One region of the Halopseudomonas maritima genome, then DNA from elsewhere that is predicted to be linked to it. Evidence: predicted binding sites of a transcription regulator. Region 1 holds the regulator's gene; each other region holds the start of a gene.
The links. Region 1 encodes LexA, which represses DNA repair genes until DNA is damaged. Its sites were predicted from a motif close to CTGTNTNNNNANACAG; they were not measured.
Positions count from the first base shown of each region.

Region 2: a site for LexA is predicted at 8,547-8,562, ahead of recN (DNA repair protein RecN). Genes of this name have one in related genera too.
Region 3: a site for LexA is predicted at 6,957-6,972, ahead of imuA (translesion DNA synthesis-associated protein ImuA). Genes of this name have one in related genera too.

Region 1 covers NZ_CP079801.1:3,457,506-3,467,514, forward strand. Annotated here, with positions in the region: gene fadA (acetyl-CoA C-acyltransferase FadA) at 16-1,191, shown strand; gene HV822_RS16000 (DUF1653 domain-containing protein) at 1,261-1,473, shown strand; gene topA (type I DNA topoisomerase) at 1,565-4,186, shown strand; gene HV822_RS16010 (DUF6586 family protein) at 4,198-4,698, shown strand; gene HV822_RS16015 (hypothetical protein) at 4,762-5,007, shown strand; gene sulA (SOS-induced cell division inhibitor SulA) at 5,060-5,542, opposite strand; gene lexA (transcriptional repressor LexA) at 5,553-6,161, opposite strand; gene HV822_RS16030 (TetR/AcrR family transcriptional regulator) at 6,398-7,060, shown strand; gene HV822_RS16035 (L,D-transpeptidase) at 7,121-7,606, shown strand; gene nagZ (beta-N-acetylhexosaminidase) at 7,685-8,671, shown strand; gene HV822_RS16045 (mechanosensitive ion channel family protein) at 8,668-9,837, shown strand; gene HV822_RS16050 (S-methyl-5'-thioinosine phosphorylase) at 9,834-10,009, shown strand, end outside.
Region 2 covers NZ_CP079801.1:2,505,838-2,515,846, reverse strand. Annotated here, with positions in the region: gene carB (carbamoyl-phosphate synthase large subunit) at 1-1,350, opposite strand, end outside; gene carA (glutamine-hydrolyzing carbamoyl-phosphate synthase small subunit) at 1,383-2,519, opposite strand; gene HV822_RS11545 (hypothetical protein) at 2,871-3,647, shown strand; gene dapB (4-hydroxy-tetrahydrodipicolinate reductase) at 3,713-4,519, opposite strand; gene dnaJ (molecular chaperone DnaJ) at 4,534-5,667, opposite strand; gene dnaK (molecular chaperone DnaK) at 5,791-7,713, opposite strand; gene grpE (nucleotide exchange factor GrpE) at 7,802-8,374, opposite strand; gene recN (DNA repair protein RecN) at 8,586-10,009, shown strand, end outside.
Region 3 covers NZ_CP079801.1:2,951,015-2,961,023, reverse strand. Annotated here, with positions in the region: gene aceE (pyruvate dehydrogenase (acetyl-transferring), homodimeric type) at 1-94, shown strand, start outside; gene aceF (dihydrolipoyllysine-residue acetyltransferase) at 105-1,760, shown strand; gene HV822_RS13675 (error-prone DNA polymerase) at 1,830-4,934, opposite strand; gene HV822_RS13670 (Y-family DNA polymerase) at 4,910-6,319, opposite strand; gene imuA (translesion DNA synthesis-associated protein ImuA) at 6,327-6,938, opposite strand; gene ispD (2-C-methyl-D-erythritol 4-phosphate cytidylyltransferase) at 7,353-8,051, opposite strand; gene ftsB (cell division protein FtsB) at 8,048-8,320, opposite strand; gene eno (phosphopyruvate hydratase) at 8,378-9,667, opposite strand; gene kdsA (3-deoxy-8-phosphooctulonate synthase) at 9,720-10,009, opposite strand, start outside.

The DNA of each region.
Region 1 (10,009 bases):
AGCGAGAGTAAATCTATGAGCCTGAATCCGAGAGACGTCGTTATTGTCGACTTCGGCCGTACCCCGATGGGCCGTTCCAAGGGCGGCATGTACCGCAACGTGCGTGCTGAAACCCTGTCCGCCAACCTGATTACCGGCGTACTGGCACGTAACCCGAAGATCGATCCGGCAGAAGTTGAAGATGTAATCTGGGGCTGTGTAAACCAGACCCTGGAGCAGGGCTGGAACATCGCGCGCATGGCGTCGCTGATGACCCCGATCCCGCACACCAGTGCTGCGCAAACCGTAAGCCGTCTGTGTGGCTCGTCCATGAGCGCACTGCACACCGCCGCGCAAGCGATCATGACCGGCAACGGCGACGTATTCGTTGTTGGTGGTGTTGAGCACATGGGCCACGTGGGCATGATGCACGGTGTTGATCCGAATCCGGCCCTGTCGCTGTACGCTGCCAAGGCGTCTGGCATGATGGGTCTGACTGCTGAAATGCTGGGCAAGATGCATGGCATCACCCGCGAGCAGCAGGATGCCTTTGGTGAGCGTTCTCACCGTCTGGCCCACAAGGCCACCGTTGAGGGCAATTTCAAGGATGAGATCATCCCGATGGAAGGTCACGACGAGAACGGCTTCCTGAAGCTGTTCACCGAAGACGAGACCATTCGCCCGGAAACCACGCTGGAAAGCCTGGCAGCCCTGCGCCCGGCGTTTAACCCCAAAGGCGGCACCGTGACTGCGGGTACGTCCTCGCAGATCACTGACGGCGCTTCCTGCATGATCGTGATGTCTGCTGAGCGCGCTCAGGCCCTGGGTCTGGAGCCGTTGGCGGTTATCCGCTCCATGGCGGTTGCTGGTGTCGATCCGGCGATCATGGGTTATGGTCCGGTTCCGTCCACCAAGAAGGCCCTGCAGCGTGCTGGCCTGAGCATGAGCGATGTTGACTTCGTTGAACTGAACGAAGCCTTCGCTGCCCAGGCTCTGCCGGTCCTGAAAGACCTGAAGCTGCTGGATCAGATGGACGAGAAGGTGAACCTGCACGGCGGCGCCATCGCCCTGGGTCACCCGTTTGGCTGCTCCGGTGCGCGTATCTCTGGCACCCTGCTGAACGTCATGAAACAGAACAACGGCACCATTGGGATTTCCACCATGTGCGTTGGCCTGGGTCAGGGCATCACCACGGTCTTTGAGCGCGTCTAACGGCTCTGGCTGGTGAATAAAGCCGAGGCCCTGTGCCTCGGCTTTTTTATTGCTTCAAGGAGGTTGTACATGCGTCCAGGACGCTATCGGCACTATAAAGGAAAGGACTATCAGGTCATCGGTCTGGCGCGGCACTCTGAGACCGAGGAACCCTTGGTGGTCTACCGCACTCTGTATGGTGATTTCGATCTCTGGGTCAGGCCGCTGGCCATGTTCAACGAGCAGGTTGAGGTTGACGGGGAGCAATATCCACGCTTTACCTTTATCAGCGAAGACGTGTAGGCTCTGGCCCTCCAGCCTGTCCGGCAGTGTTCTGCCAGAAGGGGTTGAGTGTCAGCTTCGAGTTCAGTTCGGGTCAGGAAAACAAGTATCCATGGGAAAAGCACTGGTCATTGTGGAGTCGCCAGCCAAGGCCAAGACAATCAACAAGTACCTCGGCAACGAGTTTGTGGTGAAGTCGAGTATCGGCCATATTCGCGACCTGCCCACCAGCGGCAGCGGCAAGACCGAAAGCAAACCCAAGGGCGGGCGTAAGGCTGCTGCCAGCGAGCAAGAGAAGCAGCAGAAGGCGCGTGCCCAGTTGGTCAAACGCATGGGCGTCGATCCAGAAAACGACTGGAAAGCCCATTACGAGATCCTGCCCGGCAAAGAAAAGGTGGTGGACGAGTTGCGCCGCCTGGCCAAGGACGCCGACACCGTCTATCTCGCGACGGACTTGGACCGCGAAGGGGAGGCCATTGCCTGGCACCTGCGCGAGAGTATTGGCGGTGATGATTCCCGCTACAAGCGCGTGGTGTTCAACGAAATTACCAAAAAGGCGATTCAGGAAGCCTTTGCCGAGCCTGGCGATCTGGACATGAATCGGGTCAACGCGCAGCAGGCGCGGCGTTTTCTCGATCGCGTGGTTGGCTACATGGTGTCGCCGCTGCTATGGCAGAAGATCGCCCGTGGCCTGTCTGCCGGCCGGGTGCAGTCGGTGGCTGTAAAGCTGATTGTCGATCGCGAGCGCGAGATTCGTGCGTTCGTGCCCGAAGAGTTCTGGGAAGTTCACGCCAAGCTGAATACGCCCAAAGCTGAGAGTGTGCGCTTTCAGGTGGTCAAGCAGAACGGCGAGACCTTCCGCCCAGGCAACAAGGCCGAGGCGGATGCCGCCCTGGCGCTGCTGAAAGAAGCGGCCTACAAGGTTGCCAAGCGTGAGGACAAACCGACCAGCTCGCGCCCCAATGCGCCCTTTATTACCTCCACGCTGCAGCAGGCTGCGAGTACGCGCCTGGGCTTCAGCGTAAAGAAAACCATGATGATGGCCCAGCGTCTGTATGAAGCGGGTTACATCACCTATATGCGTACCGACTCGACCAACCTGTCGGCGGATGCCATTGCCATGGCGCGCAGCTATATCGAGAGCAACTTCGGCGCGCCTTACCTGCCGGAAAAGCCCAATCTGTACAGCAGCAAGGAAGGCGCGCAAGAGGCCCACGAAGCTATTCGCCCCTCGGACGTGAAGCTCAAGCAGACCGATCTCAAAGGTATGGAGCGTGACGCCGAGCGCCTGTACGAGCTGATCTGGCGTCAGTTTGTGGCCTGTCAGATGACCCCGGCCAAGTACCTGTCCACCAATATTCAGGTGGCTGCCGGCGACTTCGAGCTGCGTGCCAAGGGTCGCATCCTCAAGTTTGACGGTTACACCCGTGTTATGCCGCAGCAGGGCAAGGGCGGTGAGGACGAGGTGCTGCCCGAGATTCAGGTTGATGACGTCATGGCGCTGCAGGCCCTGGACCCCAAACAGCACTTTACCAAGCCGCCGGCGCGGTACGCCGAGGCGAGTCTGGTAAAAGAGCTGGAGAAGCGCGGTATCGGCCGTCCTTCGACCTATGCATCAATCATTTCCACCATTCAGGATCGTGGGTACGTCACGCTCAATAATCGTCGCTTTTACGCCGAAAAGATGGGCGACATCGTGACCGAGCGCCTTAACGAGAGCTTCCCGAACCTGATGGACTATGGCTTTACCGCCAACATGGAAGAGTCGCTGGACGACGTTGCTCAGGGCGAAGTGCTCTGGAAGAAGGTGCTGAATGACTTCTACAGCGATTTCAGTGCCAAGCTCAGCACCGCCTCTGCGTCCGGCGACGACAAGGGGATGCGCGCCAATCAGCCGACGCTAACCGATATTGCCTGCCATGAATGTGGCCGGCCGATGATGATTCGTACGGCGTCCACCGGCGTATTTCTCGGCTGTTCTGGTTACGCGCTGCCACCCAAAGAGCGCTGCAAGGCCACCATCAACCTGGTGCCGGGTAACGAAGTGGCCGCTGATGATGACGAGGGCGAGTCGCGCGTATTGCGCGGTAAGCATCGTTGCGGGCTGTGTGGCACGGCGATGGACAGCTACCTGATCGATGAGCGTCGCAAGCTGCATGTTTGCGGTAATAACCCGGACTGTTCCGGCTTTGAGATCGAAGAGGGTCAGTTCAAGATCAAGGGCTACGATGGCCCGACGCTGGAGTGCGACAAGTGCGGCAGTGAAATGCAGCTGAAGACGGGCCGCTTCGGCAAGTATTTCGGCTGCACCAACAGCGAGTGCAAGAACACCCGCAAACTGCTGCGCAATGGCGAGGCAGCGCCGCCCAAGGCCGACCCGGTGCCCATGCCGGAACTCAAGTGCGAGAAGGTGGATGACGTCTACGTCCTGCGTGATGGCGCTTCAGGGCTGTTCCTAGCGGCAAGCCAGTTCCCGAAAAACCGGGAAACCCGCGCGCCGCTGGTTAAGGAGTTGCTGCCACACAAGAGCGAAATCGATCCCAAGTACCAGTTTCTGCTGGATGCGCCGGTCGCTGACCCGGAAGGTAACCCGACCGTGGTGCGCTATAGTCGCAAGACCAAGGAGCAGTACGTACAGACGGAAGTTGAAGGTAAGCCGACTGGCTGGCGTGCATTCCACGATGGCAAGAAGTGGTCGGTGGATGACAGTCGCAGCAAGAAAGCCAAGCGTTGAGGTGATCAGCCATGGCCAATGAAGCTTATACCCGCACCAATCAGGCGCTGTTCTTTGCGCGCAAGGCGATCGAGTCCTGGCAGCAGGCAGAGAGCAGCAATGCGCTGGATGCCCTGACTCAGGCGCAGTACCACCGTGAACACGCGGTGTTTCACTTGTACCGCGGGGCGCTAGCCCTGATCCATGAGGTGGCCGACCGCTACCGCTGGCCACTGGTTGACGCACGTCAGGTTGAGGCCGTGCTGGTGCCGTCGGTAGTGCAGCGCTTTCCCGGCCCGGAATTGGCCGAGTTGACCGAGCTGGCGGATAGCAAGGGCACCTGGCTGGCTGGCGTAGTCGGTGCTTGGCAGCGCCTGCAAGCGCCGCCGGTGCCGGCTGACAGCAACGCCCAGTCGCTGATAGCGAGTAGCGCGGTTGCTGCCACCGAGTGGAGCAGTAGCGATGCGCAGGACGCTCTGCAAGCGCTGTCCGAGCGCGTGGCTGCATACCGTGACGGTATGCAGGAGTGGTAGTGCGGATGCCCTGAGGGTGGCGCTGTGTTACACTGCGCCGCTGTCATACAGGAGAACCGCGTCATGTCCTCACCCTTTCTGGAAATCGTCGAACTCGCCAACGGCAAGGTAGCGCTGCGTCGCTCCGACGAGGAAGGGGAGCCGCTGCTGGTGATCGAGTTCTCCGACGATGCGCGCGAATATCTGCAAGGCAACTACATTGAAGTCGCCAAGGTCATGATCAGCGCCGGCATGCAAATGGCCGGGCACATGGTGGACGATGAAGACGAAGATGGCGAGTTGATCCCGGAGGATCGGGTTCTGCATTGAGCGTCGAAGGGATACAAAAAGGCCAGCTGAGAAGCTGGCCTTTTTCTTTGTATCAGCCCAGATGCACGTTCAGGCTGTGGCAGTGACCGCTGCGGGCGGCGCGCTCAAGCCGAGGCGCGATGCAGCTGTCCTTGTCGAGCCAGCTGACCACGGTATGGCTGCCGCCCATCTTCAGCAGGTCACAGCATAGGGTCAGTGTGTCCATGCCGGACTTGGAGCGCACAATCATGATGCGCTGCGGGTCAAGGTTGGCACCGCGTAACCACTGCTGGCTGACGGCTGCGGGTGGGTCGATCAGTGTCAGCCAGCGCCGGCTGTTACGTGTGCTCAGATCACGCAGTACCGGTGCAAGCCATTGCAGACACTGGCGCGCACTGCCTTGCAGGCTCATCTCGCTATAGCTGCCTTCCATGTCCTCGACGGGTTGTCTGGACGCGGTCTCAAGGCGCTCGTGTTTGAGTTGGCTGGCCATCAGGGCGTTATGAAACAGGTCGGCCTGGGTCAGGGTCTGTTGTTCGGTGCGGGCGTACTGCATGATCAGCTCCTCAGCGACGGATAACGCCGACGCTTAAACCTTCAATGGTAAGGTCCTGTTCGGTGAGGTCGACTTCGATTGGTTTGAAGTCCGGGTTTTCGGCAATCAGCGAGACCTTGCGGCCCTGCTTTTGAAAGCGTTTTACGGTCACTTCTTCGCCGATACGTGCCACGACGATCTGGCCGTTGCGCGCTTCGCTGGTGCGGTGCACTGCCAGCAGGTCGCCATCCATAATGCCGATGTCGCGCATACTTTCTCCCTGAACACGCAGCAGGTAGTCGGCGCGTGGCTGAAAGAAGTCCGGATCAATGCGGCAATGATCCTCTACGTTCTCCAGCGCCAAAACCGGAGCGCCTGCGGCGACACGGCCGATGACGGGCAGCTGGCCTTCGCTGTTGTCAGTTTCTGACTCGGGCAGGCGAATGCCGCGGGAAGCGCCGGGGATCATTTCAATAGCGCCTTTGCGTGCCAGTGCGCGCAGGTGATCTTCGGCGGCGTTGGGGGATTTGAAGCCCAGTGTCTTGGCTATGTCGACGCGGGTAGGTGGGTACCCGTTGCCGTCCATGTACTCCTTGATGAAGGCCAGAACCTGCTGTTGTCGTGCGGTTAGCTTCTGCATGGAAGGGTGCCTGTGTTTTTATCCAGTATCTGGGATTATATACAGTTGTTTGGTCGCGACAACCCCATTGGCTGATTTTCCTGGTTGCTTGGGCGTTGCGGGTGAGGAGCGGGCTGATGAGCGGGGAGGTACGCGCTGCGCCGTATGGCGGGGTAGCAGGGTTGACGGTCTAATGTTTTAAACGTATGTTTGAAACACTTGTTTGTAACCAATCGTTTGCTATCTGTGGGGGACGCATGGCGCAGTCTGATACCGTCAAGCGCATACTGGATGCCGCTGAGCAACTGTTCGCAGAGAAGGGGTTTGCCGAAACCTCGCTGCGCTTGATCACCAGCAAGGCCGGGGTCAACCTGGCTGCGGTCAATTACCACTTCGGGTCCAAGAAGGCGCTGATTCAAGCGGTCTTTGTGCGTTTTCTTGACCCTTTTGTCAGCAGCCTGGAGCGTGAGCTGGATCAGCGCGAGCAGCGTGGAGACAGCACACAAAGCCTCGAAACCCTGCTTGAGATGCTGGTCGATCAGGCGCTGGCGGTCAAGCCGCGCAGCGGCAATGATTTGGCGACATTCATGCGTTTGTTGGGGCTTGCCTTCAGTCAGAGTCAGGGGCATTTGCGCAAGTATCTGAGCGAGGTGTACGGCAAGGTGTTCCAGCGCTATATGGGACTGGTTGTCGGTGCTGTACCCGGAATCCCACCACAGGAGCTGTTCTGGCGCGTGCATTTCATGCTCGGTAGTGCCGCTTTCACCATGTCCAGCATGAAGGCGCTGCGTGCCATCGCCGAGGCTGAGCTGGGTGAGCCGCGTCCGGTTGATAGCGTATTGCGCCTGATGGTGCCGTTCCTGGCCGCCGGTATGCGCGCCGACAGTGCGGTAGCAGGGCAGCAGGCCGAGGCCGTCTGATTTAGCTGCATTTACCTTGGCTGCGCCGTCCGCTATGGTGTGCGCAGCGTTGGAGGTGACATGCAGCTCGACCATATCCATATTTCCCTTTCTGATCAGCAGCTCGTCGGTTTTGTCGATGGTCAGCCGGTGTGCCGCTATCCGGTATCTACGGCGCTCAACGGCGCGGGTGAAGCTGAGGGCTCGGGCTGCACGCCTCGTGGCCTGCACCGGGTGCGCGCGCGCATTGGCGAAGGTCAGCCGTTGGGCGCGGTGTTTATTGGCCGGCGGCCAACCGGTGAGGTTTGGTCTGCTGAGCTCGCTGCAGCCTTCGCGCAGCGTGATTGGATTCTCAGCCGCATTCTCTGGTTGTGCGGTGAGGAGCCTGGTTTCAACCGCGGCGGCAGTGTCGATTCGCAGCGACGCTACATCTATATACACGGTACCGGTGATGATCAGCCGATGGGTCGCCCGCTGTCTCATGGTTGCGTACGGATGCGCAACGAAGACATGGTGGAACTGTTCGCTTGTACGCCGGTCGGTTGCTTGGTCCAGATAGACGCCTGAGAGCAGCGCCATGGTGGCAGCAGGCAGGCGTTATCGCGTATTTCGTCAGGAGAGTTCGCATTGAAACAGGGTGCATTGATGCTGGATCTGCCCGGCCTGTGGCTGCAGGCGGAGGATCGGCAGTTGTTGCGTCAACCCGAGGTGGCCGGCCTAATTCTGTTTGCCCGCAACACCGAGTCACCGCAGCAGGTCAGTGAGCTGGTGCGCGCCATCCGCGCTGAGCGTCCGGACATGCTGATTGCTATCGATCAGGAGGGGGGGCGGGTACAGCGCCTGCGCCGTGATGTGTTGCGTTTGCCGGCGTTGGCGGACGTGGCGGCGGTGTCCGATGAGCATGCTGACACCGTGGCGCGTACGGCGGCCTGGGTAATGGCCACCGAAATGCTGGCGTGCGGCATCGACATCAGTTTTGCCCCGGTGCTGGATTTGGACCATGGCCGCAGCCAGGTGATTGGCAACCGTTCGCTGGGCGGTGATCCGGAGCGGGTTACGCGGCTGGCGACAGCCTATCTTGAGGGCTTGCGCAGTGCTGGCATGGCCGCAACCGGTAAACACTTTCCCGGTCACGGCTGGGCCGAGGCCGACTCCCACTTTGCGTTGCCGGTGGACGAGCGCTCGCTTGATGAGATTCGGCGCAGCGACCTGGTGCCGTTCGCTCGGCTCGCTGGCAAGCTGGACGGCATCATGCCGGCCCACGTGGTTTACTCGCAGGTCGACAGTTTGCCGGCCGGGTTTTCCTCGCGTTGGCTGCAGGAGATTTTGCGCGCGGAGCTGGGCTTTGACGGTGTGATCTTCAGTGATGATCTGACCATGGCCGGCGCGCATGCCGTGGGGGGCATCCCCGAGCGTATAGATGCGGCTCAGGCTGCCGGCGGCGACATGCTGCTGATCTGCAACGATCGGGCCGCGGCTGAAGAGGGTCTGGTGCACGCCCAGCGAATTGGGCTGCAGGCGCCTGAGCGCATTGCGCGCATGCTTGCGCGTCAACCTGTTATGTCTGACTACCGCGCTACGCCACAGTGGCGCGCCGCGGTCTCTGTATTAAAGGAGTTTGAGCTGGTTTGAATGACTTACTGGAACAGCTGCCAGAGCAGATAGAGCAGCTACCGTTGATTGGTGAGTACTGGATTTACCAGGTCTTTGCCGTGGTGTTTTCGGCCCTGGTGCTGGCTTATATCGCCAAGCGTGTGCTCGATCATATACAGCGCCGCGCCGAGCGCACCCGTAATATCTGGGACGATGCGCTGGTAGATGCGGCGCGGCGTCCGGCCTGGGTGATGATCTGGAGTATGGGGTTGATGTGGGCTGCCCGCATCACTGCCGTGCAGATGGATCAGGCGCTGGAGCAGGTGCTTGATCAGATTCAGCGGGTATTGCTGATTGTACTGCTGGCCTGGTTCCTGCTGCGTTTGATGCGACAGATTGAGCGGCGCCTGGTGGACCCGCGCTATCGCGCCAAGCCGGCCGACCAGACCACAGTCAGCGCCGTAGGCAAGCTGCTGCGAGCCTCGGTGGTTATTACCGCGGTGCTGGTGATACTGCAATCACTGGGTTACAGCATCTCCGGTGTGCTGGCGTTTGGCGGGATTGGTGGTCTGGCGGTGGGCTTTGCCGCCAAAGATCTGCTGGCCAACTTCTTCGGCGGCCTGATGGTCTATCTGGATCGACCCTTTGTGGTCGGTAACTGGGTGCGTTCACCGGACCGCAACATCGAAGGCACCGTTGAGCATATCGGCTGGCGGCTGACCCGCATCCGCACCTTTGACAAGCGTCCGCTGTATATTCCCAACGCGATTTTCAACAACATCGTGGTGGAAAACCCTTCACGTATGAGCCATCGACGTATCTACGAGCATATTGGCATCCGCTATGCGGACATTGACCGTATGGAGCAGATCGTTGCGGATGTACGGCAGATGTTGCAGGGGCACGAAGACATCGATCAGGACCAGACGCTGATGGTGTTCTTTGATCGTTGTGCGCCCTCGTCGGTGGACTTCTTTATCTATTGCTTTACCACGCCTGTGTGGGCGGAGTTTCACCGGGTCAAGGAAGATGTGCTGTTGAAGATTCTTGGCATCATCGAAGGGCACGAGGCACAGGTTGCCTTTCCGACATCTACCCTGCACCTGCCGGATGCCCTCGAGCTGCGCCGCGCGCAGCAGGCCGACGAGCCCAGTCAGGGTGCGCCGCAGGCTGATCGTCGCGCCAGCCAGGAGAGTGAGGCATGAGCGGGTTGTGGGGCGTCATTGGCGGTACCGGCCTGAGTCAGCTGCAAGGGTTGCGTTTGACCGGCGAAAGCCGGCCGCACACGCCTTGGGGCGATACCTCTGCGCCGCTGGTGCAGGGTGAGTTGGCTGGTCAGCCGGTGTGCTTTCTGGCGCGACACGGCCACCCGCATAC
Region 2 (10,009 bases), 950 kb from region 1:
CTGCAGGGTCATACCGGCGCGGAAGGCATCGGCCACGTACCAGATGCGGTCCGCACCGGGCACCGTCAGTTCACGCGTCAGCTCGGTCATAACGTCGCTTGCCGCCGGATCGACCTTGGGGTCAAAGCCGCAAACACCCACTTCCAGACCACGCAGCGCCTTCTGCATGGACTCCTGGAAGGTGCGACCGATCGCCATGACCTCGCCCACCGACTTCATCTGAGTCGTCAGGCGCGCATCGGCGTTGGGGAATTTTTCAAAGGCGAAACGCGGAATCTTGGTAACCACGTAATCGATGGACGGCTCGAAGGACGCCGGGGTGCGACCACCGGTAATGTCGTTCTGCAGCTCGTCCAGGGTGTAACCAACAGCCAGCTTGGCGGCGATCTTGGCGATCGGGAAACCAGTCGCCTTGGAGGCCAGCGCCGAGGAACGGGACACCCGCGGGTTCATCTCGATCACCACCATGCGGCCGGTGTTCGGGCAAATACCGAACTGCACGTTGGAGCCACCTGTCTCGACGCCGATCTCACGCAGCACCGCCAGCGAGGCGTTACGCATGATCTGGTATTCCTTGTCGGTCAGCGTCTGGGCCGGCGCCACGGTGATGGAGTCACCCGTGTGCACGCCCATCGGGTCGAAGTTTTCGATCGAGCAGACGATGATGCAGTTGTCCTTTTTATCGCGGACCACTTCCATCTCATACTCTTTCCAGCCGATCAGCGACTCGTCGATCAGCAGCTCGTTGGTCGGCGACAGGTCCAGACCACGGGTGCAGATCTCTTCAAACTCTTCACGGTTGTAGGCAATACCACCACCGGTGCCACCCATGGTGAAGGACGGACGGATGATGCACGGGAAGCCAACCTGATCAAGGACGCCATACGCCTCGGCCATACTGTGCGCGATACCGGAGCGCGGGCACTCCAGACCGATAGCCTTCATCGCCTTGTCGAAGCGCGAGCGATCTTCGGCCTTGTCGATGGTATCGGCGTTCGCGCCGATCATTTCCACGCCGTACTGCTCCAGTACGCCGTGCTTCTCCAGATCCAGCGCGCAGTTCAGCGCAGTTTGACCGCCCATGGTTGGCAGCAGCGCGTCCGGACGCTCCTTCTCGATAATCTTGGCAACAGTCTGCCACTTGATCGGTTCGATGTAGGTGGCGTCGGCCATGGCCGGATCGGTCATGATGGTCGCCGGGTTGGAGTTGACCAAGATGACGCGGAAGCCTTCTTCTTTCAGGGCCTTACAGGCCTGAGCGCCGGAGTAGTCGAACTCACAGGCCTGACCGATGACGATAGGGCCGGCGCCGAGGATCAGAATGCTTTTAATGTCTGTACGTTTTGGCATAGTCGTTTACAAATCCTAGGGTGTACCGGGGTTCAGGCGCGTTTTTTCATGGCGTCGATGAAACGGTCGAACAGCGGTGCCACGTCGTGCGGACCAGGGCTCGCCTCAGGGTGACCCTGGAAGCTGAAGGCCGCCTTGTCGGTGCGTTCGATACCTTGCAGGGTGCCGTCGAACAGCGACTTGTGAGTCGGACGCAGAGTGGCCGGCAGACTGGTTTCGTCAACCGCAAAACCGTGGTTCTGACTGGTGATCATCACAACACCGGTATCCAGATCCTGAACCGGGTGGTTGGCACCATGATGGCCGTGACCCATTTTCACGGTCTTGGCACCGGAGGCCAGCGCCAGCAGTTGGTGGCCCAGACAGATCCCGAAGACCGGAATATCGGTTTCCAGAATCTCCTTGATCGCGGCAATCGCGTAGTCGCAGGGCTCCGGGTCGCCCGGGCCGTTGGACAGGAATACGCCGTCCGGGTTCAGGGCCAGCACCTCGGAAGCAGGCGTCTGCGCCGGCACCACCGTCAGGCGGCAGCCACGTGCGACCAGCATGCGCAGAATGTTGTGCTTAACGCCGTAGTCGAAAGCGACAACGTGGTGCGGCAGCTCGGCATCGGCCAGCTCAGGGTGGCTGTCGGTTTCCAGGTTCCAGACACTGGAGCGCCACTCATAGCTCTGCTTGACCGACACTTCCTTGGCCAGGTCCATGCCTTTCAGGCCCGGGAAGCCGCGCGCCAGCTCCAGCGCCTTGTCTTCGGAAATGTCATCACCTGCCAGCAGACAGCCGTTCTGGGAGCCTTTCTCGCGAAGAATGCGCGTCAGGCGGCGCGTATCGATACCCGCGATGGCAACAATGCCGTTTTCACGCAGGTAATCATCAAGGGTCTGCTTGCAGCGCCAGTTGCTGGCCAGCAAAGGCAGGTCGCGAATCACCAGACCGGCAGCCTGCACCTTATCGGACTCAACGTCCTCAGGCGTAACGCCGGTGTTGCCGATGTGCGGGTAGGTAAGAGTGACGATTTGACGCGCATAGGAAGGATCGGTGAGGATCTCCTGGTAACCGGTCATGGCCGTATTGAAGACGACCTCGCCAACGCTGGAACCGTCGGCGCCGATGGACTCACCACGGAAAATACTGCCGTCGGCGAGTGCGAGAATGGCTGGCTTGGACAAGAAAACCTCCGAAAGAACTGACACGTTTCACCAAACGCGGGCTGCACAAAAGCGGGAATGAAGTGGTAAACACAACATCCCGCTCGCAATAGGCATTGTCAGATACGCGCTGAATAGACAGATTAGCGCAATAGTTTAACGGCTTGAGGCCGAAATATCCACACCGCAGACGAGCCCTGCAGGCCGTCGCCGCACCCGCCGCGCATCTTCATTATCCCCGCCGTCTGTGTTAAAACACGGGTTGTTGACCACCGGGCAGGAGCCCAGAACAAACGGCAAAGACCGTTACCAGAGCGCTTCAGACGCCTGGAAAACACAACAAGAACAACACAGGACCTGGGGACACCTAACATGCAAATGCACTTGAAACACATCCTTGTGCTGCCGTTGCTGCTCATCGCCTCGCTCACTCACGCCGACCCGCTGCGCCTGCAGGCACTGCACGAATTTCGCAGCGAGAGCTTTGAAGCAGGCACCTACCTGCTGATCGACAACAACCTCTTCGAGCGCGTGCGCGAGCCGGGCAACCGGGAAAGCTACAACAGCGCCCTGCGCCGCATGGACGCTCTGCTGCGGCAGATGGATGACCAGAGAACGCTGCGCCCGCTGTACAACGACTTTGTAGCGCTGATCCGCGAACTGGAAGCCATGCCCGACGACCAGGCCCACTACAGCCTGGCAACGGTCAACCGCATCATGATGGCCCACGGCAAGCTGGAAAACGCCGCAGCAGAGCTCTATAACGCCGAAACAGTCGACGCGCCGGCGGACCTGCAGGCACTGCATCGCCAAAGCATCGACACCAACCGCATCCTGCTGCTCTATCAAAACAACATGTTCAGCTCCGTCGGCGTCTACTTTTTACCGAACAAGGAAGGCCTTTTCGATGAGCTGGATGCCCGCATCAATACCGGCTCAGGCGAACTCAAGTCGCTACTGCCCGAGCACAAGGCAACCTTCGACCAACTGGACAAGCAGTACAGCTTTATCCAGCCACGACTCATCAACCATCACGCCGACTGGGTTCCCACCATTGCAGCGTTCTACCTGAGCAAAAACACCCAGGCCCTCGACGACCTGGCCCGCGAGAAGGCCAACCTGACCGAAGCCAGCGCCGGCACCCAGTAAAACCTGCGCACACAAAAAAGGCACCGCAACGATCGTTGCGGTGCCTTTTTTCATGCAGCAATGCCTCAGTCTTTCAGGCCCAGCACATCCTGCATATCAAACAGCCCTCGATCACGATCCGTCAGCCACATAGCAGAGCGCACCGCGCCCTTGGCAAAGGTCATGCGACTGGAGGCCTTATGGGTAATCTCCACACGCTCGCCCTCGGTCGCAAAGAGCACCGTGTGATCGCCCACCACATCACCAGCACGCACGGTAGCAAAACCAATGGTCTGCGGATCACGCGCGCCGGTTTGCCCCTCACGGCCATATACGGCCACCTTTGACAGGTCACGGCCCAGCGCATCAGCAACCACCTCACCCATACGCAAGGCCGTGCCGGAGGGCGCATCAACCTTGTGGCGATGGTGTGCTTCGATCACCTCGATATCAGCATCATCACCCATCACGCGGGCCGCCATATCCAGCAGCTTGAGGCAGAGATTCACCCCGACACTGAAGTTGGGCGCAAAAACAATGGAAATATCCTTGGCCGCCTCGGCCAGCAGCGTCTTCTCTGCTTCAGAGAAGCCTGTTGTACCAATCACCATCGACTTGCCCGCCGCACGGCAGACCTGCAGATTGACCAGCGTGGTGGTCGGATGGGTAAAGTCGATCAGCACATCAAAGTCGCCAACCACCTGCTCCAGATCACCGCTAATCGCCACGCCAAGGCGACCAACGCCCGCCAGCTCACCCGCGTCGGCACCAACCAGAGAACTATCAGGGCGCTCAATGGCTGCGGTCAGGGCAGCACCTTCAACCTGGCCAATCGCCTCGATCAGGATCTTGCCCATGCGCCCGGCTGCGCCAATTACCGCAATACGTCTCATGTTGCGCTCCTGACTCAGAATTTCATGTCTTCAAAGAAGTTTTTCACGCCATCAAACCAGCTCTTGGCGCGCGGCGACTGACTGGAGCCCTCTTCCTCAAGGGTCTGGCGCAGCTCTTCCAGCAGCTCGCGCTGACGCTTGGTCAGATTGACCGGCGTCTCGACCACAACGCGGCACAGCAGATCGCCAGGCGAACCACCACGCACCGGCGTCACGCCCTTGCCACGCAGACGGAACAGCTTGCCAGTCTGCGCCCCTTCCGGAATCTTCAGCTTGACGCGGCCATCCAGCGTCGGCACTTCCAGCTCACCACCCAGTGCGGCATCAACAAAGCTGATCGGCACTTCGCAGTAAAGGTTTTTGCCATCGCGCTGGAAGATCTTGTGCTCGCGCACCGAGACGACAACATACAGGTCGCCCGCCGGACCACCGTTGACACCCGCCTCACCCTCACCGGCCAGACGAATGCGGTCACCGGTATCAACACCGGCAGGTACCTTGACCGACAGATTCTTCTGCTTCTCTACGCGACCTTCGCCGTGACAGTCCTTGCACGGATCGGTAATCATCTTGCCGGTACCATGACAACGCGGACAGGTCTGCTGCACCGAGAAAAAGCCCTGCTGCATACGCACCTGGCCATGCCCGCCACAGGTGGTACAGGTCACCGGCGTAGTGCCTTTCTTGGCACCGCTGCCATCGCAGGTTTCACAGCCAACCAGAGTCGGCACACGGATGGTCACCGAGGTGCCACGTACCGCCTCTTCCAGGTCCAGCTCCAGGGTGTAACGCAGGTCACTGCCGCGCTGCACGCTGGAACGGCCGCCCCGGCCGCCACCACCAAAGATGTCACCAAAGACATCGCCGAAGATGTCGGAGAAGTTACCGCCCCCGAAACCACCACCACCAGCACCCATGTTCGGGTCCACACCGGCGTGACCGTACTGGTCATAGGCGGCGCGCTTGTTGGCGTCAGTCAGAATCTCGTAGGCCTCGGTGGCCTCCTTGAACTTCTCTTCGGCCTTTTCGTCATCCGGGTTACGGTCAGGGTGGTACTTCATCGCCAGACGGCGATAGGCCTTTTTCAGCTCGGCCTCGCTGGCGCCCTTCTCGACCCCCAGCACTTCATAATAATCACGCTTGGACATGTGTTCGATTTCCCTCAGAGAGACACTCGGCACAAACGGCAACGCGGGAGAAGCTCCCGCGTTGCCTGGCAGAGTGGTCAGGCAGCACGTTCAACGCACCGCCCGGCCCGGTTCATCAAGGACTTACTTGTTGTCCTTGACCTCTTCGAACTCGGCATCGACCACGTCGTCGGCGTCGTTACCAGACTCCGCGCCTGCCGCTGCACCTTCAGCCTGACCGGCCTGAGCCTGCTCGGCGTACATTTTCTGAACCAGCGGGCCGGACGCTTCAGACAGCGCGTTGATCTTGGCTTCGATCTCTTCCTTCTCACCGGTCTTGATCGCTGCTTCCAGATCGCTCAGCGCGGTTTCAATGGCAGCCTTCTCTTCGTCAGTCGCCTTGTCGCCCGCCTCGCTCAGCGTCTTGCGCGTGGCATGGACCAGCTGATCGGCCTGGTTGCGCACGGTCACCAGCTCTTCGAACTTGCGATCTTCCTCGGCATTGGCCTCGGCATCACGCACCATCTTGTCGATTTCGTCATCCGACAGACCGGAAGACGCCTTGATCACGATGGACTGCTCTTTGCCAGTCGCCTTGTCTTTGGCAGACACGTTCAGAATACCGTTGGCGTCGATGTCAAAGCTGACTTCGATCTGCGGCACGCCACGCTGCGCCGGCGGAATGTCGGCCAGGTCAAAGCGGCCCAACGACTTGTTCTGCGACGCCTGCTTACGCTCACCCTGCAGCACGTGAATAGTCACGGCAGTCTGGTTGTCGTCAGCAGTGGAGAACACCTGCGACTTTTTGGTCGGGATAGTGGTGTTCTTCTCGATCAGCGCAGTCATCACGCCGCCCATGGTTTCGATACCCAGCGACAGCGGGGTCACGTCCAGCAGCAGTACGTCTTTCACGTCACCCGCCAGCACCGCACCCTGGATGGAAGCACCAATGGCAACCGCCTCGTCCGGGTTGACGTCTTTGCGCGGCTCTTTGTTGAAGAACTCGGCAACGGTCTTCTGCACCAGCGGCATACGGGTCTGACCACCAACCAGAATCACTTCGTTGATCTCGGACACGTCCAGACCAGCATCCTGCATAGCGATGCGGCAAGGCTCGATGCTGCGCTTGATCAGGTCTTCAACCAGCGACTCCAGCTTGGCGCGAGTCACCTTGACGTTCAGGTGCTTCGGACCGGACGCATCTGCAGTGATGTACGGCAGGTTAACGTCAGTCTGCTGGCTGGAAGACAGCTCGATCTTGGCCTTTTCAGCGGCTTCTTTCAGACGCTGCAGCGCCAGCGGATCGTTGTGCAGATCAACGCCGTTCTCTTTCTTGAATTCGTCTGCCAGGTAGTCGATCAGACGCATGTCGAAATCTTCACCACCCAGGAAGGTGTCACCGTTGGTGGCCAGCACTTCAAACTGGTGCTCACCGTCTACTTCGGCAATTTCGATCACGGACACGTCGAAGGTGCCGCCACCCAGGTCGTAGACGACCACGGTGGAGTCGCCACGCGCCTTGTCCATACCGTAGGCCAGAGCGGCTGCGGTCGGCTCGTTGATGATGCGCTTGACTTCCAGACCGGCGATGCGGCCGGCGTCCTTGGTGGCCTGACGCTGGCTGTCGTTGAAGTAGGCCGGCACGGTGATAACCGCTTCGGTGACCGGCTCGCCGAGGTAGTCTTCGGCGGTCTTCTTCATTTTCTTCAGCACTTCGGCCGATACCTGCGGCGGCGCCATCTTCTCGTCGTTTACCTGAACCCAGGCATCACCATTGTCGGCTTTGACGATCTTGTACGGCACCAGCTTGATGTCTTTCTGTACGACGTCTTCTTCAAACCGACGACCGATCAGACGCTTGACCGCGTACAGGGTGTTCTGCGGGTTGGTGACCGCCTGACGCTTGGCAGACTGACCAACCAGGGTTTCGCCGTCGTTGGTGTAGGCGACGATGGACGGCGTGGTGCGCGCACCCTCGGCGTTCTCGATAACCTTGGCGGAACCGTTTTCCAAAATGGCGACACAGGAGTTGGTGGTCCCCAGGTCGATACCGATAATCTTGCCCATATGCTTCTCTCCGAATCTGGCTGCCGCGTTCAGTCAGCGGCGCTGTTTATCTGTGCATGAACCCTTGATGGGGTCTGCAAAATCAATTTCAAGCCTGCTCGTCAATCGACTGAGTGCCGGCGGCCGGAGCCTTGCTCACCACAACCATGGCCGGGCGCAGCAGGCGACCACTCAGGGTGTAACCCTTCTGGAACACCTTGAGCACGGTATTGGCTTCAACGGCGGCGCTCTCTTCCATCGCCATGGCCTGATGCAGCTCCGGGTTGAAGGGCTCACCCTCGGGCACGACCGGCACCACCTGGAAGCGGGCCAGGGTGTCGGCGAACATCTTCAGGGTCAGTTCGATACCTTCGCGCATCGGCTTGATAGCTTCATCGTCGGCACTGGACAGCTCCAGGCCACGCTCCAGACTGTCGACGATCGGCAGCAGGTCATTGGCAAAGCGCTCAAGCGCAAACTTGTGCGCCTTTTCTACGTCCTGCTCGGCACGGCGGCGGGCGTTCTGCACATCGGCGACGGCCCGCAGAGCCTGATCCTGAGCGGCAGCAAGCTGTTCTTCAAGACTCGCCACGCGCGCCGCAAGATCGCCCTCAGGCGTTTCAACGGCTGCCTCGGTAGCCGCGTCCTGATCCTGCAGATCCGGTCTCTGTTCCTCTGCCATGTCTTTCTCCTGTCATAGGGTTATGGCGCTGCGGCACTGGGCTCACAGCCTGTCAATGATGATCCGCCAGCGTCGCTGGCATTGCCTGGCAACCTATATGGGGCCATTCCCACAACCTTCAAGGGGAGATCAAAAGACAGATTGAGAGGACTTGTAGACACCGGGAAAACTACTGTATAAACAACCAGAACAATCAACAGGAGCACGCGCCATGCTGGTCCATCTCGCGGTCAACAACTACGCCATCGTCGACAACCTGGAGCTGGATCTGGGCGGCGGCATGAGCGTGATCACCGGGGAAACCGGCGCCGGCAAGTCGATCATGCTCGACGCCCTGGCCCTAACCCTCGGCGACCGCGCCGACAGCGGTGCCGTGCGTCCGGGCAGCGACAAGGCGGACATTCTTGCCACCTTCGATATCAGCGACATCCCGGAGGCCCGTCAGTGGCTGGACGAACGCGACCTGACGCAGGACGACGAGCAAGTCATCCTGCGTCGCGTCATCACCGCAGAGGGCCGCTCACGCGGCTACATCAACGGCTCGCCCTGCCCCCAGCAGGATCTGCGCGCCCTGGGCGAAATGCTGATCGACATTCACAGCCAGCATGAACACCAGTCGCTGCTGAAAACAGAGACCCACCGCCGCCTGCTCGACGAATACGCCGGCGCCGGCGAACTGGCGCGCCAAGTTCAGCTCGCCGCACAGCGCTGCCGCCAGACCGAGAAAGCCCTGTTGCAGGCCAGCCGCCAGAGCGAAGAGCAAAGCGCACGCCAGCAACTGCTGACCTACCAGTTGGACGAACTGGACAACCTCAGCCTGCAGGATGGCGAACTGGATGAACTGGAAAACGAGCAGCGCCAGCTGGCCAGCGCCGACCAGATCCTGCACTCCTGCCAACAGGTCATCAACATCTGCAGCGAGAACGATGCCGGCAGCGTGCTCGAAGCCCTGACCGCCAGCCTGCAGCGCCTTGACGGCTTCAAGAATCACAGCAGCCAACTGGGCGAAGCCAGCGACCTGATTGCCAGCGCCCAGATTCAGATTGAAGAGGCCGTGGGCGAACTGACCCGCTATCTGGATCACTTCGAGGCCGACCCGGAGCGCCAGCAATATGTAGAAGAGCGCCTGAGCGCGATCTTTGAGCTGGCCCGCAAGCACCGCATTCAGCCGGCCGAACTGCCGGTTTTGCAGCAGCAACTGATTGACGAACTCGAAGGCCAGCAGCAACAGGCCGCCGACGCCGAGCGCCTGCAGGAAGAACTGACCGCCTATCAAGCCCACTATCGCCAGCTCAGCGAAAAGCTCTCGGCCCAGCGCAACAAAGGCGCCAGCAAACTGGCCAAGGCAGTGACCCAGGAGATTCAGCGCCTTGGCATGCCGGGCGGACGCATTGAGTTGCAACTAACCCCTCTGGACGCTGACAGCTACCCGGTCACCGGCCTGGAGAATGTTGAATTTTTGGTCAGCGCCAACCCGGGCCAACCCGCCAAGTCGCTGGCCAAGGTCGCCTCCGGCGGCGAACTGTCACGTATCAGCCTCGGCATCCAGGTGATAACGGCGCAAACATCCCGCGTGCCCACGCTGGTATTTGATGAGGTGGATGTGGGCATCGGCGGGCCAACCGCCGAGATCGT
Region 3 (10,009 bases), 510 kb from region 1:
GGTGGAGCAAGGCAAGCTCAAGCCCAAGGTGCTGACCGACGCGCTCAAGGCATTCGGTATCGACCCTGCCAAGACCAACCCGCTGGACTGCTGAGGAGAACCCCATGAGTGAACTCATCAAGGTGCCCGACCTCGGCGGTGAAGGCGAGGTCATTGAAATTCTGGTCAAAGAAGGCGACCAGGTTGAAGCCGAACAATCGCTGGCCGTAGTCGAGTCTGACAAGGCGAGCATGGAAATTCCGTCGCCCAAGGCCGGCACGGTCAAAGCCATCAAGTTCAAGCTGGGCGACAGCCTGAAAGAAGGCGACCCGCTGATCGAGCTGGAAGTCGAAGGCGGCGAGCAAGCCAAGCAGGACGACACCAGCAAGCAACCTGCCAAAGCCGAGAGCAAGGCAGAGCAGCCCGCCGAGCCTAAAGCCGACACCAGCGCCGAGCAGCAAAAGCCGGCCGCTGGCGGGGGTAGCCGCAGCGAAGCCGTCAAGGTGCCCGACCTGGGTACCGACAGCGCCCGCGTGATCGAGATTCTGGTCAGCAAGGGCGACCAGGTCGAGGCTGACCAGTCGCTGCTGGTGCTGGAGTCTGACAAGGCCAGCATGGAGCTGCCCGCGCCCTTCTCTGGTGTCATCGAGTCGATCGACATCAAGCTGGAACAAGACGTGAAAACCGGCGATGTGATCATGCAGATGCAGGTCAGTGGCGGCGACGGCGAGACCAAGGCAGAGTCGCAGCCCGCTGGGCAGCAAGACAAGCAGAGCGACGCCAAGCAGGCCCCGGCTGCTGCCAGCAGCGACACCGCAAGCGAAGAGCCCGCCAGCCCGCCGCCGGTCGGCGGCCCGAGCCGCGAAGGCGCCAAGGTACACGCCGGCCCGGCGGTACGCATGCTGGCACGCGAGTTCGGCATCGACCTGACCGACGTCAAACCCACCGGCCCGCGTGACCGCATCCTCAAGGAAGATGTACAGAAACATGTGCAGGCCGTCATGCAGCAACGCAAGGCAGCCCCTGCCGGCGCAACCGGTGGCAGCGGTATCCCAGCGGTGCCGGAGGTCGACTTCTCGCGCTTTGGCGAAGTCGAGACCGTGAACATGACCCGCCTGCAGCAGGTCGGCGCCAGCAACCTGCACCGCAGCTGGCTCAACGTGCCGCACGTCACCCAGTTCGATCTGGCCAATATCAGCGCGCTGGAAGCCTTCCGCAAGGAGCAGAAAGCGGCTGCCGAGAAAGCCGGCGTCAAGCTGACCGTACTGCCCTTCCTGCTCAAGGCCTGTGCCCATCTGCTGCGTGAGCAGCCGAACTTCAACGTCTCGCTGGCAGCCAGTGGCAAGCAGCTGATTCAGAAGAAGTACGTGCACATCGGCTTTGCCGTAGACACCCCGGACGGCCTGCTGGTACCGGTTATCCGTGATGTCGACAAGAAGAGCCTGCTGCAGCTGGCAGCCGAAGCGGCCGAGCTGGCCGACAAGGCACGCAACAAGAAGCTCGGAGCCGACGCCATGCAAGGCGCCTGCTTCACCATTTCCAGCCTGGGCCACATCGGCGGCACCTACTTCACGCCGATCGTCAACAGCCCGGAAGTGGCGATTCTTGGCGTCTCCAAGGCCACCATGCAGCCAGTCTGGGATGGTGCCAGCTTCCAGCCGCAGCTGATGCTGCCGCTGTCCCTCTCCTACGACCACCGCGCCATCAACGGCGCAGCGGCCGCGCAGTTCACCAAGCGTCTGGGTGAGTTGCTGGGGGACATTCGGACCATGCTGCTGTAACAAAGCCCCCGGTCACGGTATGCCGTGACCGGGGCACACCTCTTTAGGAAGCACCACGCCTACAAACGCTCAATGGTAGTCCCGGCTGCGCACATCCAGTTTTTGTAGCAACCCGGTCCGATCATGCAGCTGCCGGGCAATCACATGACGCACACCATCGCGCGCCTCAAATTGACCGCGCACCTCCAGCAGGCGTGAGCCGCGCAGCACCGCGCGCTGCCGCTCGGCCAAGTCGTTCCAGACAATCACATTGACCATGCCAAACTCGTCTTCCAAGGTGACAAAAGTCACCCCGGTCGCCGTCTGCGGGCGCTGGCGGCCGATCACCAGACCAGCCACCCGCACCGACTGATCCGGCGCCAACGCCAGTAGCTCACGTGAGCTGCGACAACCCAGCTCACGCAGCTGCTCGCGCAGCAAGGCCAGCGGATGCGGGCCCATGCTGGTGCCGAGGCTCGCGTAGTCGGCCTCCATGTCTTCCACTACCGAGGGCTGCGGGATCACCGCCGGGCTTTCCGTTTGGTCATGCTGCGCCTGCAAGAGCGGCAACTGCGGCTCAACCCCGGCCACGGCCCAACGTGCGCGAAACCGATTACCCGCCAGCCCGCGCAGCGCGCCTGCGTCAGCCAGTTGCGCACGGGCACGATTACTAAAACCGCCCCGCTGGGCCAGGTCGGCGACATCAACAAAGTGCTGCTGGGCGCGCGCCTGCAATAACCGCTCGGCATCGTTTCGATTCAGGCCTTTTACCTGCCGCAACCCAAGGCGAATGGCCGGTTGCGCTCCCTCCTGCTCGACCGCTTCCAGCGAGCAGTCCCAGTCGCTGTAGCGCACATCCACCGGACGAATCTCGATCTTGTGGCGGCGCGCATCCTGCAGCAACTGGTCCGGGCTGTAGAAACCCATCGGCCAACTGTTGATCAGTGCACAGGTAAAGGCCGCCGGCTCATGACACTTCAGCCAGCTACTGGCATAGCTGAGCAAGGCAAAACTGGCGGCGTGGGACTCGGGAAAGCCGTAACTGCCAAAGCCTTTGATCTGCTCGAAGATACGCTCGGAGAAGGCCTGACTGTAGCCGCGCGCCAGCATGCCCTCGGTCAGCCGCTGGCGGTGGTGCTCCAACCCGCCGTGGCGCTTCCAGGCGGCCATTGAGCGGCGCAGTTCATCCGCCTCGCCCGGTGTGTAGCCAGCGGCAACAATCGCCAGCTCCATTACCTGCTCCTGAAACAGCGGCACGCCCAGAGTGCGCTCGAATACCTTGCGCAGCTCAGGTGAGGGATAGTCGACCGCTTCTTCTTTATTACGGCGCCGCAGGAAGGGATGCACCATGTCGCCCTGAATCGGGCCGGGCCGCACGATCGAGACCTGAATCACCAGGTCATAGAAACAGCGTGGCCGCAACCGTGGCAGCATCGCCATCTGCGCCCGCGACTCGATCTGAAACACACCCACGGTATCGGCGCGGCTGATCATCTCGTAGGTCGGCAAATCATCCTGCGGAATGCTCGCCAGCGTCAGATCCCGGCCACGGTGGCGCCGCAACAGGTCGAAGGTGCGACGCAGCGCGCTGAGCATGCCCAGCGCCAGCACGTCGACCTTGAGCATGCCGACCGCATCCAGGTCGTCCTTGTCCCACTGGATCACCGTGCGTTCGGCCATGCTGGCGTTCTCGACCGGCACCAGGGTATCGAGCGGCGCATCGGACATGACAAAGCCACCCGGATGCTGCGACAGGTGCCGGGGAAAGCCGATCAGCTCACCAGCCAGCGTCAGTACCCGATGCAGCCAGGGGTTATTCACGTCGAATCCGGCCTCGGCCAGACGCTCGGCGCTGGGCAGCTGCTTGCTCCAGCGACTGCAGCAGCACCCGAGCTGATCAATTTGCTCCTGCGGCAACCCGAGCGCGCGCGCCACATCACGTACTGCACCGGCCGACAGATAACGAGAGACCACCGCGGTCAGCGCGGCGCGTTCACGGCCATAGCGGCGAAAGATGTACTGGATGACCTCCTCACGCCGCTCGTGCTCAAAGTCCACATCGATATCCGGTGGCTCGTCACGCTCACGGGATATAAAGCGTTCAAACAGCAGGTTGCTGCGCGACGGATCAAGCTCGGTAATGCCGAGTGCAAAACATACGGCAGAGTTGGCGGCAGACCCGCGCCCCTGACAGAGAATCTGCTGCTCGCGGGCAAAGGCGACGATGTCCTGCACGGTCAGAAAGTAGCTGTCGTAGGCCTTCTCGGCAATCAGCGCCAGCTCGTGCTCCAGCTGCGTTCGCACCTTGTCACTGACGCCGTTTGGCCAACGCCAGGCCGCACCGCGCCAGGTCAGCTCACGTAACCAGCTGGACGACGTATGCCCCTCCGGCACCAGCTCACGCGGATACTGGTAGCGCAGCTCACTCATGTCGAACTGACAACGCGCGGCGATACGGCGGCTTTCCTCAAGCAACGCAGGCGGATAGATCGCCGCCAGCGCCGACAGGCTGCGCAAATGGCGCTCGCCATTGGCAAACAGCCGGCTACCCGCTTCCATGACCGTGCAGTGATGACGCAGCGCGGTCAGCGTGTCCTGCAGTGCGCGCCGTCCGCGCACATGCATGTGCACATCTCCCGCCGCAACGCTGGGCAAGCCGAGCCGCGCGGCCAGCCCCTGCAACTGATCCAGCTTGCACGCATCATCCGGCCCACGGTGCAGCTCGACCGTCAGCCAAAGCCGGCCTGGCAACAGCTGCTGCAATTGCCGACCGTGCTCCTCATCCTGGCCGTGGCGCGGCAGCCAAAGGCCCAGCAAACCGTCGAGTCCGTCGGCCAAATCCTCAAGCCGCAGACAGTACTCGCCCTTTTCAGCTCGGCGGCGGGCCAGGGTCAGCAAGCGGCAGAGGCGCTGATAGCCAGTCAGACTCTCGACCAGCAATACCAGTTTGGGGCCGTGCTCCAGCTGAATTTCACTGCCGACAATCAGCTTCAGGCCGCACTCATGCGCCGCCTGCCAGGCACGGACGATCCCGGCCAGGCTGGCCTCGTCGGTAATCGCCAAGGCGTCATAGCCGTGCTGGCGGGCGCGGGCAAACAGCTCCTGCGCACTGGACGCCCCGCGCTGAAAGCTGAAGTTGGAGAGACAATGCAGCTCGGCGTAGCCCGTGCTCATGCAAACCACCCATGCACCCAGAACGGGCCGGGGTGCCCGGCAGCATGAAAAGCCCAGGCCCGGCGCCCGTCGCGGGTTTCAATCAGGTAGTAGTCACGCCGCACGTCGTCGCCATCCCACCAGCCGGACTCAATCCGCTCCGGCCCGGCCAGCACCCGCGGGAACAGATCATTGAGCAGTACCGGTTCGGCCAGCAGCCAGCCGGGGCGCGGCCCGGCCGGACGCGCGGCGGCGTCACCCCGCTCCTGCGCCAACCAACTGCGCTCGGGGCGGTGTTCATCCACCGCCGCCAGCGGCTGCACTACCTTGTCGCCCAGGCGCGCGCGCAGTCGCTCACAGACCTGCAGCCAGTTCTGCGACTGCTGTGGCCGGTTACTGAACAGCTCTGCTGCGGCCGGTACAAAGCGCGGCAAGTCCTCGGCCAGCAGGGTCAGCGCCTGCACCGGTGCGGCAAGCTCCAACCGCTCCAGCCGCCCCCGCGCCAATTCAAACAGCCGCTCGCCGTCACGCTCTGCGCCCAACAAACCGACCGACACCTCACTGGCCGGCTGGCGGCGGTGCTCCAGTTGCAGCACAAAGCGCTGCACGCCACAGTCCCGCCCGGCCAGAAAGGTCGCCAGATCGCCAATCAAACGCCGTAACGGAAACAGCAGCGAGGTATTCGACTCGACATCAAAGTTGAACTCGATGCGCTGGCGAAAATGATCCGGTGGCTGATAACAACTCAGCGCCAGCGGATGATGCCCCTGCAACTGATCAAGATGTGCCAGCAACTGCGGCGGAAAACGCTTGGCCAGCCCGTCACGCGGTAGCTCCAGCACCTGCTGCAGGCGGCGCAAGCCCATGCGCTGCAAGCTCTCAATTAGCTCGCCCGGCAGGCCACTGCGCGCCACCGGCAAACGCTGCAGCTCGGCCGGTAGCGCCAGCTCGTCTACCGCCAAACCGTCTGCCACGTTGGCCAGCACCCGCGCTGCCAAGGGGTTGGGCGCCAGCACCAGCCGGTGCTGAAAGCCCAGCGCCTGCAGCTCGGCGCGCAGGCGTTGTTCAAGCTCAGGCCAGGGGCCGAACAGACGCAGGCTGGAGGCCACCTCCAGCAACAGAGTGCGCGGGAAATCCAAACTCACATGGCCGCTGAAACCATAGGCCCAACTGGCCAAAAACTGCTGCCAATACTCGGTCTGCGCCGGGTCGTGTTCAACCGTATCAAAGGATTCCAGCAGCGTCCGTGCCTGGGTCAGACTCTGCCCCGAACGTAGTCCCTGTGCACGCGCCGACTCATTGACTGCCTGCAACACACGCCGCTGCGGCGGCCCGCTGAGCAGCGCCAACGGCGCCGTTGGATCGTCACGGCTGCGTAGCACCGCATCCAGTGCCAACTGGGGAAAGAGAATGCAAAGCCAGCGCATGGCAGCCTCACAGCGAAACCGGCACAGACCGCACCGGCGCCACCCCGCCCCGGCACTTGAGCACCCGCCACTGCCTGGGCTGGCGCTCCTGCAGCAGCCTCAAGGGCGCTGGCGACGGGTTGTCTGCAGCGCGCCGATCACGCAGCACAAAAGCCAGGGTCTGGCCGCTGTCAGCCGCCACCTGCAAGCGCCGCAGGGCGCGGTCATCAACCTGCTCCGGCCAGCACAGCACAGCGCCGCAGCTGCCCGAGCGCAGACACTGCTCTGCCGCCCATAGCCGCTCAGCACCACTGACCTGCAGCAGCGACACCTGTGCCAGCATCACCCCCGCCGCCTGCCAGGCCGGCGCAAAGGGAATCGCCGGCGCCCCCACCAGCACCACCCGCTCCCCCGCCTGGGTCAAGCGCGCCAGCAGCGGCCAGAGCAACTGCAATTCGCCACTGCCGGGCGCGCCCAGCAGAATCTCGTTCAGCGCCGCCAGCTGCCAGCCACCACCGGGCAACAACGCATCCAGCGCCGCATGCCCGGTCGGCTGCTCAGCCACCGGCTCACTCCGCTGCCGCCCACGCCAGACACGACGCGTCTCCAGCAACCGATCAAGTGCAACCACCGCGCCCATGAAAACCTCAGCAAAACACTGTATATACGTACAGCATATTTATTCACATGGTATCGGTCAATTGCAAACAGACAGGCACGACCAACGGTCTGCGATCACGGCGCTAGGAGTGGCCTGCACGCGGTATTGTCTATTGCGGACGCGACATGTCGCGTCCCTACGGGTGGGTGTTCTTTGGGCATACGTGGCACAGGAGGTCGCAGGCGGTGCCGACGCCTGCGGGCGTAGGGCCACGGCATGCCGTGGCCGTGCATCGGTTATGCACGGAGTAGAGCGAGGGTGCGGACGCGATATATCGCGTCCCTGCGAGGGGGCCAGCGCAGATTCGCGAGATTGGCGTAGGGGCACAGCATGCTGTGCCCGAAAGGCGTCGATACCACGCAAGGAAGCCAGCTCAATCGCTGGCAAGCAGGATCAGCAATCCCGCTGACGCAACCACTCCAGATCCTCAGGACGAGTAATCTTCAAATTATCAGCCCGCCCCTCAACCAACAACGGCGCCTGCCCCGCCCACTCCATGGCAGAAGCCTCATCGGTAATCAGCGCACCCGCTGCCAGCGCGGCGCTAAGCGCCTGCTGCAAGGGGCCGAGACGAAACATCTGCGGGGTATAGGCCTGCCAGAACTGGCTGCGGTCCGGCGTTGCCGTAACCCGCCCATCTGGGCCGATCTGCTTGAGGGTGTCGCGCACCGGTACCGCCAGCAAGCCGCCGACCGGATCACTTGCCAGCGTACTCAGCAGCTTGTGCAGGTCGCCATCGGTGAGATTGGGGCGGGCCGCATCGTGCACCAGCACCCAATCGTCATCGGCCGCACCCAGCTCACGCAGTGCGATAAGGCCGTTGAGCACCGAATCGGCGCGCTCGCGCCCACCGACAGCACGGGCAATACGCCCATCCCGGGCGCAGGGCAGCGTTGGCCACCAGCCATCATCAGCAGACAGGGAAACCACCAACCCGCGCAGCCCCGGTTGGTCCAGGAAGCAGGCCAGTGTGTGTTCAATCAGGGTGCGTTGACCCCAGAGAAGGTATTGCTTGGGGCGATCTGCCTGCATGCGCGCGCCGACGCCGGCGGCGGGCAGAACTACCCAGAAATCAGGTGTAGCGGCGCTCATGGCTCGCTCAATTGGAACAGGGTTTCACCCTCTTTGACCATACCCAGCTCACGGCGGGCACGCTCTTCAACGGTCTCAAGCCCCTGCTTGAGTTCGATGACCTCAGCGGTCAGCACGCGGTTACGCTCCAGCAGTTGCTCGTTCTCGCGCGCTTGCGCGGCGATCTGCTGCTTGAGCTGCGACACATGGGCAAGACTGCCCTCACCAACCCAAAGCCGGTATTGCAGTGCCGCCAACAGTGACAGCGTAATCAGCCAGAGCCATTTCAAGCCGGGTGCTCCCGTTGAGGAACGGCGGGTACGCGTGCGCGTAACCCGCCAGAGCGATCAGCCGCGGAACTCGGCGCGACCCTTGTAGGGCGCCTTGCCAGCCAGTTGCTCTTCGATACGCAGCAGCTGGTTGTACTTGGAAACGCGGTCGGAACGGCACAGCGAACCCGTCTTGATCTGACCGGCAGCGGTACCCACAGCCAGGTCGGCGATGGTGCTGTCTTCGGTCTCGCCAGAACGGTGCGAGATGACGGCAGTAAAGCCGGCAGCCTTGGCCATCTGGATCGCTTCCAGGGTCTCGGTGAGCGAGCCGATCTGGTTGAACTTGATCAGGATGGAGTTGCCGATCTGCTCGTCGATACCGCGCTTGAGAATCTTGGTGTTGGTCACAAACAGATCGTCGCCAACCAGCTGTACCTTCTCGCCAATCTTGTCGGTCAGGACTTTCCAGCCAGCCCAGTCGGACTCGTCCATGCCATCTTCGATGGAGATGATCGGGTAGCGCTGGGTCAGGCCCGCCAGATAGTCAGCAAAACCGGCAGCATCGAATACCTTGCCTTCGCCAGCCAGATCGTAGTTGCCGTCCTTGTAGAACTCGGAGGAAGCGCAGTCCAGTGCCAGCGTAACGTCGTCACCCAGGGTGTAACCGGCGTTGGCAACGGCTTCGGCGATGGCGGCCAGTGCGTCTTCGTTGGACGCAAGGTTCGGCGCAAAGCCACCTTCATCACCCACGGCAGTGTTCAGGCCACGGGCCTTCAGAACCGCTTTGAGGTGGTGGAAAATTTCAGCGCCCATACGCAGCGCGTCGGCGAAGTTCTTGGCGCCAACCGGCTGAACCATGAACTCCTGAATGTCGACGTTGTTGTCGGCGTGCTCACCACCGTTGATGATGTTCATCATCGGCACCGGCATGGAGTAAACGCCGGGGGTGCCGTTCAGATCGGCAATGTGCGCGTACAGCGGCACGCCCTTGGCCTGAGCAGCGGCCTTGGCAGCAGCCAGGGAAACAGCCAGGATGGCGTTGGCGCCCAGCGTAGCCTTGTTCTCGGTACCGTCCAGCTCGATCATGGCGCGGTCCAGCTCAGCCTGAGCAGTCGCATCACGACCAACCAGCAGCTCGCGGATGGGGCCATTGATATTGGCAACAGCCTTGAGCACGCCCTTGCCCAGATAACGGCTCTTGTCGCCATCACGCAGCTCCAGCGCTTCGCGCGAACCGGTGGAGGCGCCGGAGGGTGCGCAGGCGCTGCCCATGATGCCGCCTTCCAGAATCACGTCCGCTTCAACGGTCGGATTGCCGCGCGAGTCCAGAACCTCACGTCCCTTGATATCAATGATTTTTGCCATCTTTACTTGCTAGCTCCGTATGTCGAGTCAATCGGGTGAAAGCGGTAGCGGCTCAAGCCGTTTCCAGCGTCGGGAAGCTCTTGATCAGCTCATCAAGCGACTTCAACTGGGCAAGGAACGGCTCCAGCTTGTCCAGGCGCAGGGCACAGGGGCCATCGCACTTGGCGTTGTCAGGATCAGGGTGTGCTTCAAGGAAGAGACCGGCCAAGCCCTGGCTCATGCCTGCCTTGGCCAGATCGGTAACCTGGGCACGACGACCGCCGGCCGAGTCACTGCGGCCACCCGGCATCTGCAGGGCGTGGGTCACGTCGAAGAATACCGGGTACTCGAACTGCTTCATGA